4 regions of the Pseudomonas sp. S2_A05 genome follow, and region 1 is predicted to be linked to each of the others. Evidence: predicted binding sites of a transcription regulator. Region 1 holds the regulator's gene; each other region holds the start of a gene.
What was found. The regulator sigma-54, encoded in region 1, starts transcription at its own class of promoters, with help from an activator protein. The targets are predictions, from matches to a motif close to ANTGGCATNNANNTTGCTNT.

Region 1 (3,031 bases):
TGGCTTACTTCGAGCAGTTGCAGACCCAGGGCGACGCCAACCCGGTCAAGGGCTACGGCGTGACGATTCAATACCACGCCCAGCAGAACCGGGTGGTGCTGATCGACAAGGCCAAGGTTATCGACAAGGATAACAACGTCACCCAGGGCGAAAAAATCGTCTACGACACCGTGAAGAAGCTGGCCAGCGCCGGTCGCGCCACGGGCAGCAAGGTCACCGAATCGCGTCCGCGCATCGACATGGTGATCCAGCCGAAGAAGAAAACCGAAGAGAAATCCCAGTAATGGCAACTCTGAAAGCTCAGCACCTGGCCAAGGCCTATAAAAGCCGCCAGGTCGTGCGTGACGTCAGCCTGTCGATCGACAGCGGGCAGATCGTCGGCTTGCTCGGCCCGAACGGCGCCGGCAAGACTACGTGCTTCTACATGATCGTTGGCCTGGTGCAGGCAGATCAGGGCCGTGTGCTGATCGATGATCTGGACGTCAGCCACCAGCCGATGCACGGCCGCGCCAAGGCCGGTATCGGCTATCTGCCGCAAGAAGCGTCGATCTTCCGTAAACTGTCGGTCGCCGACAACATCATGGCGATCCTCGAGACCCGCCCGGAGCTGGACAAGGCCGGTCGTCGCAAGGAGCTGGAAAGCCTGCTGCAGGAATTCCACATCAGCCACATCCGCGACAACCTCGGCATGAGCCTGTCCGGTGGTGAACGCCGCCGGGTGGAAATCGCTCGCGCCCTGGCGACGGCACCGAAATTCATACTGCTCGACGAACCGTTCGCCGGCGTTGACCCGATCTCGGTCGGCGACATCAAGCAGATCATCCATCACCTCAAGGCCAAGGGCATCGGCGTGCTGATCACCGACCACAACGTGCGTGAGACGCTGGATATTTGCGAAACCGCTTACATCGTCAACGACGGTCAACTGATCGCTGAAGGCGATGCCGAGACCATCCTGGCCAACGATCTGGTCAAGGAAGTGTATCTGGGTCACGAGTTCCGCCTGTAAGCGCGACAGCGCTGTATCGATTCAAGGCGCATTTATCCGCTTTAATTGTTACAGCGCTCTAGGCAAACACTTCAGTTTCAGGCATATAATTTGCTTAAGTTTGGCGCTTCGGCGCCCTGTAGTGGATGGCGCAAAGCGCCGGCGAATAAGGTGTTAAGCCCCTGCCATGAAACCATCGCTAGTCTTGAGAATGGGCCAGCAGCTGACGATGACACCGCAGCTGCAACAGGCCATCCGCCTGCTCCAATTGTCGACCCTGGACCTGCAACAGGAGATCCAGGAGGCTCTGGAATCCAATCCGATGCTCGAGCGCCAGGAAGAAGGCGACGACTTCGACAACGCCGATCCGCTGGCCGACAACGCCGAACAGAAGCCCGCCGAAATCCAGGAACCCTCCTACCAGGAAACCGCCCCGACGGTGGATAACCTCGAGGATGGCGATTGGAACGAGCGTATCCCCAACGAACTGCCAGTGGATACTGCCTGGGAAGACGTCTACCAGACCAGCGCCAGCAGCCTGCCGAGCAGCGATGACGATGAGTGGGATTTCACCACCCGCACGTCGGCCGGCGAGAGCCTGCAAAGCCATCTGCTCTGGCAACTGAACCTGGCACCGATGTCCGACACCGATCGCCTGATCGCCGTGACTCTGATCGACTGCATCAACAATCAGGGCTATCTGGACGAAACACTCGAAGAGATTCTTGAAGCGTTCGACCCGGAACTGGACATCGAGCTCGACGAAATCGAAGCTGTCCTGCATCGCATCCAGCAATTCGAGCCCGCCGGTATCGGCGCACGCAACCTCAGCGAATGCCTGCTGCTGCAATTGCGCCAGCTGCCCGCGAAGACGCCGTGGCTGACCGAGGCCAAGCGTCTGGTCGCCGATTACATCGACCTGCTCGGCAGCCGCGATTACAGCCAGTTGATGCGGCGCATGAAGCTCAAGGAAGACGAGCTGCGCCAGGTCATCGAACTGGTGCAGAGCCTCAATCCGCGTCCCGGCTCACAGATCGAGTCGACCGAAGCCGAATACGTCATTCCCGACGTGATCGTGCGCAAGGACAACGAGCGCTGGCTGGTCGAGCTGAACCAGGAATCGGTGCCTCGCCTGCGCGTCAACGCCCAGTACGCCGGTTTCGTGAAGCGTGCCGACACCAGCGCCGACAACACTTTCATGCGCAACCAGTTGCAGGAGGCCCGCTGGTTCATCAAGAGCCTGCAGAGCCGCAACGAAACCCTGATGAAAGTGGCCACGCAGATCGTCGAACATCAGCGCGGCTTCCTCGAATACGGCGACGAAGCAATGAAGCCGTTGGTATTGCATGACATCGCCGAAGCGGTCGGCATGCACGAATCGACGATTTCCCGGGTGACCACACAAAAATTCATGCATACCCCGCGCGGTATTTATGAGCTGAAATACTTTTTCTCCAGCCACGTCAGCACCTCCGAAGGCGGCGAATGCTCGTCCACGGCGATCCGCGCGATCATCAAGAAACTGGTCGCTGCGGAAAATCAGAAAAAGCCGTTGAGTGACAGCAAGATCGCTGGTTTACTGGAGGCACAAGGCATTCAGGTGGCTCGCCGCACCGTCGCCAAGTACCGCGAATCCCTCGGAATCGCGCCTTCGAGCGAACGCAAGCGGTTGATGTAAGCCACGTTACAGCGTTCCAGTGGCAGGCTTTTCGGCCTGCCGCTTTATGCACTGGCAACGAAGGAGAAGCTGTATGCAAGTCAACATCAGTGGACACCAACTGGAAGTGACCCAACCTCTGCGTTCCTACATCGAGGAAAAACTCCAGCGACTGGAGCGACATTTCGACAAGATCACCAACGTGCAGGTCACGATGTGCGTCGAAAAGCTGAAACAGAAGATCGAAGCCACCTTGCATATTCCCGGCAGTGAAGTGGTCGCAAACGCAGAAGATACCGACATGTACGCTGCGATCGACTCACTTACCGACAAGCTGGATCGCCAACTCAAAAAGCATAAGGAAAAGACCCAGAGCCTCCTCCAGG
Region 2 (3,031 bases), 600 kb from region 1:
TTTAAGGTCGATTCCGGCCGCACCGCACTCGCGACGCAGCTTGCTGCCGACGTATTTTTCCACGTCCATCGAGCTGAAGGCATGCTTGCCTGCGCGCTTGCAGCGCACCGAGAAAATCTTCCCGGCCAGTGCATCGCCGTAGTGCTGTTTGCACTTTTCGGTGATGTCGTCGAAGTCGCCCAGCGGGTACTCGTCGATCTGCAGAAAATGCGCGATACCCGGCATGCAGGTCAGGCGTTCGCCCATCTCTTTCAAGGCTTTGGGGTCAGTAACGCGGGTTTCCAGCTCGAGATTGTCCCACACGCCGTTCACCACCACGGCCGGGTCCAGGTCACGGAGCACGGTGCGGATGTTCTTGGCCAACTGGCGGATGAATTTCGTCCGGACAGGTCGGCTTTTGATGGTGATCTCGGGGAAGACTTTTACGATAAGTTTCATGAAAACAGCGCGCGAACGGCCAGCCGAAAAAGGGGGGCGCGGATTATAGCGGAAATTGCTCAAGGTTTAACCAGTTAATGTGCAGAAGGTTTTGCTTGCACCAAAACAGGTCATTTCTGAATTTAAACGCAACATTAAGGGGCGGGATTTGTCGATTCAGTACCTCGCACGCCTTAATAAGCGTGAATTTGGGGCAAAAAACCCATGCTGGGGCACTGGCATGCAATTTGCTCCCTTGTGAGGCAGGTTGCCTTGGCAGAGTATTCGCGCCGGCATCACCATTATTAAGGGCATCCACTACCCGCCCTAATTCACCCGGAGGACACTATGTCGAAGTCGGTTCAACTCATCAAAGATCATGACGTCAAGTGGATTGATCTGCGCTTCACGGACACCAAAGGCACTCAGCACCACGTGACCATGCCGGCTCGCGATGCGCTGGATGACGACTTCTTCGAAGTCGGCAAGATGTTCGACGGTTCCTCCATCTCCGGCTGGAAAGGCATCGAAGCCTCCGACATGATCCTGATGCCGGTCGACGAAACTGCCGTGCTCGATCCGTTCACCGAAGACCCAACCCTGATTCTGGTGTGCGACATCATCGAGCCTTCGAGCATGCAGGGCTACGATCGCGACCCACGTGCGATCGCCAAGCGCGCCGAAGAGCACCTGAAAGCCACCGGTATCGGTGACACCGTATTCGCCGGTCCGGAGCCTGAGTTCTTCATCTTTGACTCGGTCAAATTCAAGTCGGACATCTCCGGCTCGATGTTCAAGATCTACTCCGAGCAAGGTTCGTGGATGTCCGACCAGGACATCGAAGGTGGCAACAAGGGTCACCGTCCAGGCGTGAAAGGCGGCTACTTCCCGGTTCCACCGTTCGACCACGACCACGAAATCCGTACTGCCATGTGCAACGCACTGGAAGAAATGGGTCAGTCGGTTGAAGTTCACCACCACGAAGTGGCAACTGCCGGCCAGAACGAAATCGGCGTCAAGTTCAACACCCTGGTGAAGAAGGCTGACGAAGTTCAGACCCTGAAATACGTTGTGCACAACGTTGCCGACGCTTACGGCCGCACCGCGACCTTCATGCCGAAGCCACTGTACGGCGACAACGGTTCGGGCATGCACGTACACATGTCGATCTGGAAAGACGGCAAGAACACCTTCGCAGGTGAAGGCTATGCCGGCCTGTCCGATACCGCTCTGTACTTCATCGGCGGCATCATCAAGCACGGTAAGGCCCTGAACGGCTTCACCAACCCGGCGACCAACTCCTACAAGCGTCTGGTGCCAGGCTTCGAAGCTCCGGTAATGCTGGCCTACTCGGCTCGCAACCGTTCCGCTTCGATCCGTATTCCTTACGTGTCGAGCCCGAAAGCCCGCCGTATCGAAGCACGCTTCCCGGATCCGGCTGCCAACCCGTACCTGGCTTTCGCAGCTCTGCTGATGGCCGGTCTGGACGGTATCCAGAACAAGATCCACCCAGGCGATGCCGCCGACAAGAACCTGTACGACCTGCCGCCTGAAGAGGCGAAAGAGATTCCACAGGTTTGCGGCAGCCTGAAAGAAGCCCTGGAAGAGCTGGACAAGGGCCGCGCGTTCCTGACCAAGGGCGGCGTGTTCTCCGACGACTTCATCGACGCTTACATCGCGCTGAAATCGGAAGAAGAAATCAAGGTTCGCACCTTCGTACACCCACTGGAATATGAGCTGTACTACAGCTGCTGATCCGGTAGCGCTGCGTAAAGCGGCGTGACACAAGAGGCCTCCTTCGGGAGGCCTTTTTTATTGCCCGGCGCAACGCATTTTCCATGTGGGAGCGAGCCTGCTCGCGAAAGCGGTGGGTCATTGATCATTCCCACGCTCCGCGTGGGAATGCAGCCCGTGACGCTCCGCGTCACTGGACGCGGAGCGTCCCAGGAGGCATTCCCACGCAGAGCATGGGAACGATCCGTGTTTTGGCTACCAGTCTTTTCAATTCCAGTTATTAACGGTTTTGGCCAACCGCCCCACCTGTCCTATGCTGCTACCCACAGTTTCCAACCCCGGTCGATTTCATGGGTCGCACGCTTCTCTACATTCTGCTGCTGATCGCCCTGCCCGCCGCCGCGCAGATCTACAAGTACACCGACGCCAACGGCAACACGGCGTACAGCAATCAGCCGCCGGACGGCGTGCAGGCGCAACCGGTCGAGTTGCCGCCACTCAATCGGGTCGAGCCGCAAGCACCGAGTGCGCCGCAATCACCCCGCCCCGAAGCACCGCAACCAGCGCGCAACGCCTATGAAATCCTCGAACTCGCCGGTCTGCCCACTGACGAGGCGCTGCGCGCCAACAACGGCACCTTCACGGTCAACGTCCTGATCAAACCGCGCCTGCAATCGCCGCATCAACTGAGACTGGTGCTGGACGACGAGCCCTATGGCCAGCCGAGCAACGTGCCGGTTCTGCAACTGGTCAACATCGATCGCGGCGAGCATCGCCTGGCCGTGCAAGTGATCGACGGCCAAAGCGTCGTTCAGCAGAGCCCGCCAGCCGTCTTCACCGTGCAACGGGTGCATACGCCATGATCCGCGCGGGGCTGGCA
Region 3 (3,031 bases), 2.6 Mb from region 1:
CATGACGACCAACGAAACCCTGTGGTTTCGCGACACCTATCCGTTTGAAGTCTTGAAGAACAAGGTACTGCCGGAAGCGATCAAGGCCAGCCCCAACCAGCGTCTGCGGATCTGGTCGGCGGCCTGCTCGTCGGGGCAGGAGCCGTACTCGCTGTCGATGTCGATCGACGAGTTCGAGCGCAGCAACCTGGGGCAGTTGAAGATGGGTGTGCAGATCGTTGCCACCGATCTGTCGGGCCTGATGCTCAACAACTGCAAGACCGGCGAGTACGACAGCCTGGCGATCGGTCGCGGTCTGTCGCCGGAACGCCTGCAACGCTACTTCGACCCGAAAGGGCCGGGGCGCTGGGTGGTCAAGGCGCCGATCAAGAGCCGGGTGGAATTCCGCTCGTTCAACCTGCTCGACAGCTACGCGGCGCTGGGCAAGTTCGACATCGTGTTCTGCCGCAACGTGCTGATCTACTTCTCTGCCGAAGTGAAGAAGGACATCCTGTTGCGCATTCACAGCACGTTGAAGCCGGGCGGGTATCTGTTCCTTGGCGCTTCGGAAGCGCTGAACGGATTGCCGGATCATTACCAGATGGTTCAGTGCAGCCCGGGGATTATCTACAAGGCGAAATAAGCGGTTTGCGCTGATACAAAAACGGGAGGCCCGCAAAGGCCTCCTTTTTTTATGCCCGAATTATTTTCCACGAATCCCCTGTGGGAGCGAGCCTGCTCGCGAAAGCGGTCTGTCCATAAGACAGTTGGCGCCTGACACGCCGCCTTCGCGAGCAGGCTCGCTCCCACAGGGATCTGCGCTGACCTGGCAACGACGGCAAGCGGCAGAAAAGCGGCATCCGGCGGTAACCGGTTGCCGCTTTTCTGGCATTGCCGCTTTGCCTGTCAGGCGCAAAGCCCCGGAATACGGGGCTTTGATCATTTGGCACGGCACTTGCTAAAGCTCAAGTACGAAAAACCGGTCACCTGAAGGTTCCCGACATGAGCATCAGCTTCGACAAAGCGCTGGGCATTCACGAAAAGGCATTGGGCTTCCGCGCCCAGCGTGCCGAAGTGCTGGCCAACAACATCGCCAACGCCGACACCCCGAACTACAAAGCGCGGGATCTGGATTTCTCCAAAGTGCTCGAAGCACAGACCGAGAAGACCAAGACCGGCGGCCACTTTGCCCTGAACATGACCAACAGCCGGCACATCGAGGCTGAAGGGCTGGGCAACGGCGACGAGTCGCTGATGTATCGCACGCCGATGCAGCCTTCGATCGACCAGAACACCGTCGACGCTCAACTGGAACAGTCGAACTACGCGGAAAACGCTGTCGGCTTCCAGGCCAGCTTCACCTTGCTCAACAGCAAATTCAAAGGGCTGGTGTCAGCCCTGCGCGGAGAATAATCCATGTCCCTGTCCAGCGTTTTCAACATTGCCGGCAGCGGCATGAGCGCGCAGACCACGCGTCTGAACACCGTGGCTTCGAACATCGCCAACGCCGAAACCGTTTCGTCGAGCATCGACCAGACCTACCGCGCCCGTCATCCGGTGTTCGCCACCATGTTTCAGGGCGGCCAGGCCGGCGGCAGCAATTCGCTGTTCCAGAACCAGGACGCGGCCGGGCAGGGCGTGCAGGTGCTTGGCGTTGTCGAAGACCAGAGCAACCTCGAAGCGCGCTACGAGCCGAACCATCCGGCTGCCGACGCCAAGGGCTACGTCTACTACCCGAACGTCAACGTGGTGGAAGAAATGGCTGACATGATTTCCGCGAGCCGCTCGTTCCAGACCAACGCGGAAATGATGAACACCGCCAAAACCATGATGCAGAAGGTACTGACCCTCGGTCAGTAATAAGGGGCGACTGCCATGAGCGTTACGGATACCACCAGCAGCCTGAGCATGAACGACATCCTGGCCAACTCGTCGAAGAAGGCCAGCAGCACGACGTCGGGCGGCATCGCTTCGGCGACCAACAGTGCCACAGGCGGCCAGGCGCTGGGCAAGGATGCTTTCCTGCAATTGCTGGTCACCCAGCTGAAAAACCAGAACCCGCTCGACCCGCAGGACAACAGCGCCTTCGTCGCGCAGTTGGCGCAGTTCAGCAGCCTTGAAGGCATCACCACGCTGAACTCCACTGTCAGTGGCCTTGCCGGCAACTACAACTCGTCGCAGGCGTTGCAAGCGTCGTCGCTGGTCGGTCGCAACGTGATCGTGCAGACCAACACCGCCCAGCTCGATGACCCGAGCAAAGGCCTGACCGGTTCGGTCACCGTGCCTTCGTCGATTGCCGGCGGCACCGTGACCATCACCGACAAGGACGGCAAGACCGTGCGCACCATCGACCTGGGCAGCCGCGCTGCCGGCGATGCCAGCTTCACTTGGGACGGCAAGGACACCGCCGGCACCGTGGTTCCGGTCGGCACTTACACGTTCAAGGCCAACGCACCGATCAACGGCACCGCGACCGACCTGGCGACCTACCTGCCGGCGACCGTCAACAGCGTGACGATCAGCCAGACCGGTGGCGAGCTGATGCTCAACCTGGCCGGCAAGGGCACCGTTGCCCTGTCCAAAGTACAAACCATTGGTATATAGAGCCGACTAACCCGGCACGAAGGAGTGGAACATGTCTTTTAACATCGGCCTTAGCGGTCTCTATGCCGCCAACAAACAACTCGACGTCACCGGCAACAACATCGCCAACGTCGCCACCGCCGGTTTCAAATCCTCGCGCGCAGAATTCGAAGACGTCTATTCGTCGACTCGTCTGGGCAGCGGCAGCAAAGTGATCGGCAACGGCGTGCGCCTGGCCAACGTTTCCCAGCAGTTCACCCAGGGTGACATCAACAACACTGGCAACGTGCTGGACATGGGCATCAACGGTTCCGGTTTCTTCACCATGAGCAACAACGGCTCGATCTCGTACACCCGTGCCGGTACGTTCAAGGTCGACAACGCCGGTTACATCACCAACACCGACTACACCTCGCGTCTGCAGGGTTACGGTGTGGATGCCAACGGCAAGATCATCAACGGCGTGTTG
Region 4 (3,031 bases), 910 kb from region 1:
GGAAATCCACATCGGCGCGTTCGCCTTGCCGCAATACGTGCTGCAAGCGGTCAACAAGCCAAGCAACGACTGATCACTCTGAAGTCGCTCTGCAAGGGAGCTTTTGTGGTGAGGGGATTTATCCCCGTTGGGATGCGCAGCATCCCTGAACCGGCCGGCGCGGTGTATCCGTTAAACCGCAATGGACGGTCTTACGACTGCTGCGCAGCCGAACGGGGATAAATCCCCTCGCCACAGAAGTCCGCCCTATCGATCGGCTGGTTATTTTCACCGTTGGCGGCTGTAATCCTTTTGAACCAACTCTCGCGGAAAAAAGTCGAGATAGAGGTAAGCCCATTTACGGGTTGATCGAGGAGGCACTGATGCAAAAGTGGAAAGTCACTTTCGTGGATGATCACGGCGAAATTGTTGATGAAGTCTTCGAACGTGAGGAATGCCCGTCCGATGATGAAGCCGCCCGGCTGATCAAGGAGCGGCTTCTTCCGGTTGCCGCCCAGCTGGATCTCAACGACCTGCAAGGGCGCACCACCGATGCCGAGGTGAAAAACCTCAAGACTCAGAACGGCATCGAAATCCGCAGCATCACCCCTGTCTGAACACTTCCTGTCATCTCGTAAACCAGGCCTTGGCAGCGGCGCTCTCTTGGGGCTACTCTGCAAGCGAGATCAGCGAATGGATCGCTAAGGTCTGGTCTTGTCAGCTACATGCTTGTTTCCCGCGCGCAACCACGTTGCCGTAGTACTTAGGCCAAAAGGCCCGGGGCGGGAATACGGAAAGTCTATCCATCAATCGAGGGGGACGATTCATGAGCACAGCCTATCAAGAAGACATCAGCAGCAATGTTCTGCGCCGCATGAAAGAAGGCGGTTTCGATTTTTCCCGGTTCCATCCCATTGAGTTCTACGCGATTTTCCCGGACGAGGAGCGGGCGCGCAGGGCAGCAGGCAAATTTCGCGGTGAATCCATCAATGCCCAGGTCAGTGCGCGCGACGACGGCGCCTGGTCGCTGGAATTGAGCAAAGTGATGTACGCAACCTATGACGACATCGGCGATTTCGAGCAAGGCTTTTCTGCCGTGGTCGAACCGCTGGGCGGCATTATCGAGGGTTGGGGCGTGAAGCAGGAGGTGCGCAATCGTTACCGGTTGAATTGATATTGCGCATTGTTTGTCGGGCAACGGCTGACCTTCGGGTCGGCCGTTGTCGTTTCTGGCTTCTGCACATCGCAGTGGCAAAACCCTGAAACAAGAATCCCGGGCAAAAAAAAGCCACCGGAGAGGGTGGCTAAAAGGGAAGACGGGTGTGCAATAAAGTCCTGTCGGGACGGGGCTGCCAAGGCAGTTCAGATCAGTTGAGCTGACTACTTCGCGACGGCGTGCCGGGGAAGTTTTGCAGCGAATGCGCGGATTATCCGCAGTCGTGGCCGGGCAGTGAAATCAACTCTGACTATGCTGGTGATAGGCGATGCAGTGCGTCGCAATGAAGCGGGGGCAATCGGGCCGGGGCATTTGCCGCACAGGAATGGTGCGCAGCCTTCGGCGTGGATCTACAACCGATTGAAATCAAAGCGTTTATGCCGATGGCACGGGCCTTGCGAAGGCCTGTATGTCCGGAGTGACAAGGAGTACGGCATGATCCGCACCTATTTTGACGAGATGTACGATGCCGGCGGCCTGGTCCGCCCGCATTACCGGGAATTTGCCCGCTGGCTGGCCGAGACGCCCGACGAGCTGCTCGCGCAGCGCCGCCGCGAGGCCGATCTGCTGTTCCACCGGGCCGGGATCACCTTCACGCTCTATGGCGACGAGCAGGGCACCGAGCGCCTGATTCCGTTCGACACCATTCCACGCAGCATTCCTGCCAGTGAATGGCGGATTGTCGAGCGCGGCTGCATTCAGCGGGTCAAGGCGTTGAACATGTTTCTCGCCGACCTCTACCACGAACAGCGCATCATCAAGGCCGGGATCATTCCCGCCGAACAGGTGCTGGCCAACGAGCAATACCAGTTGGCGATGCAGGGCCTGGATCTGCACCGCGACATCTACTCGCATATCTCCGGCGTCGATCTGGTACGCGATGGCGATGGCACTTATTACGTCCTCGAAGACAACCTGCGCACACCCAGTGGCGTCAGCTACATGCTCGAAGACCGCAAGATGATGATGCGCCTGTTCCCCGAACTGTTCTCCGCCCAGCGCATCGCCCCGATCGATCACTATCCCAATCTGCTGCTCGACACCCTGAAAAGCTCAAGCCCGATCGACAACCCGAGCGTGGTGGTGTTGACGCCGGGTCGCTTCAACAGCGCGTTCTTCGAACATGCGTTTCTGGCGCGGGAGATGGGCGTTGAACTGGTGGAAGGCGCAGATCTGTTCGTGCGTGACGACAAGGTGTTCATGCGCACCACCGATGGCCCGAAAGCGGTCGACGTGATCTATCGCCGCCTCGACGACGCGTTCCTTGATCCGCTGGCGTTCAACCCGGACTCGATGCTCGGCGTGCCGGGGCTGCTGTCGTCTTATCGCTCCGGCAATGTGGTGCTGGCCAATGCCATCGGCACCGGGGTCGCGGACGATAAATCGGTTTACCCGTTTGTCACCGACATGATCCGTTTTTACCTCGACGAAGAGCCGATCCTGAAAAACGTGCCGACCTGGCAATGCCGCAACCCGTCCGAGCTGTCCCACGTACTGGCCAATCTTGCGGATTTGGTCGTCAAGGAAACCCAGGGCTCCGGCGGTTACGGGATGCTGGTCGGACCGGCCGCGACGACGGCGGAAATCGATGCCTTTCGCGAGCGCATCAAAGCCAAACCCCATGCCTACATTGCGCAGCCGACGCTGTCGCTGTCGACCTGTCCGACCTTTGTCGAAAACGGCATCGCGCCGCGCCATATCGACTTGCGTCCGTTCGTGCTGTCTGGCCGCGAAACCCGTGTGGTGCCTGGCGGTTTGACCCGTGTCGCGTTGCGTGAAGGCTCCCTGGTGGTGAACTCCTCCCAGGGCGGCGGGACCAAGGACACCTGGGTAGTC

Region 2: a site for sigma-54 is predicted at 653-672, ahead of glnA (type I glutamate--ammonia ligase). Genes of this name have one in related genera too.
Region 3: a site for sigma-54 is predicted at 922-941, ahead of flgB (flagellar basal body rod protein FlgB). Genes of this name have one in related genera too.
Region 4: a site for sigma-54 is predicted at 1,578-1,597, ahead of AB4O12_RS03075 (circularly permuted type 2 ATP-grasp protein). Genes of this name have one in related genera too.

Annotation. Positions count from the first base shown of each region.
Region 1 is NZ_CP162775.1:5,719,490-5,722,520, reverse strand. Features, by position in the region: gene lptA (lipopolysaccharide transport periplasmic protein LptA) at 1-284, shown strand, start outside; gene lptB (LPS export ABC transporter ATP-binding protein) at 284-1,009, shown strand; gene AB4O12_RS25795 (RNA polymerase factor sigma-54) at 1,176-2,666, shown strand; gene hpf (ribosome hibernation-promoting factor, HPF/YfiA family) at 2,740-3,031, shown strand, end outside.
Region 2 is NZ_CP162775.1:5,117,720-5,120,750, reverse strand. Features, by position in the region: gene thiI (tRNA uracil 4-sulfurtransferase ThiI) at 1-438, opposite strand, end outside; gene glnA (type I glutamate--ammonia ligase) at 766-2,172, shown strand; gene AB4O12_RS23295 (DUF4124 domain-containing protein) at 2,502-3,014, shown strand; gene AB4O12_RS23290 (DUF4124 domain-containing protein) at 3,011-3,031, shown strand, end outside.
Region 3 is NZ_CP162775.1:3,162,005-3,165,035, reverse strand. Features, by position in the region: gene cheR (protein-glutamate O-methyltransferase CheR) at 1-622, shown strand, start outside; gene flgB (flagellar basal body rod protein FlgB) at 982-1,392, shown strand; gene flgC (flagellar basal body rod protein FlgC) at 1,396-1,839, shown strand; gene flgD (flagellar hook assembly protein FlgD) at 1,855-2,583, shown strand; gene flgE (flagellar hook protein FlgE) at 2,615-3,031, shown strand, end outside.
Region 4 is NZ_CP162775.1:648,220-651,250, forward strand. Features, by position in the region: gene speE (polyamine aminopropyltransferase) at 1-73, shown strand, start outside; gene AB4O12_RS03065 (hypothetical protein) at 363-596, shown strand; gene AB4O12_RS03070 (ribonuclease E inhibitor RraB) at 806-1,153, shown strand; gene AB4O12_RS03075 (circularly permuted type 2 ATP-grasp protein) at 1,631-3,031, shown strand, end outside.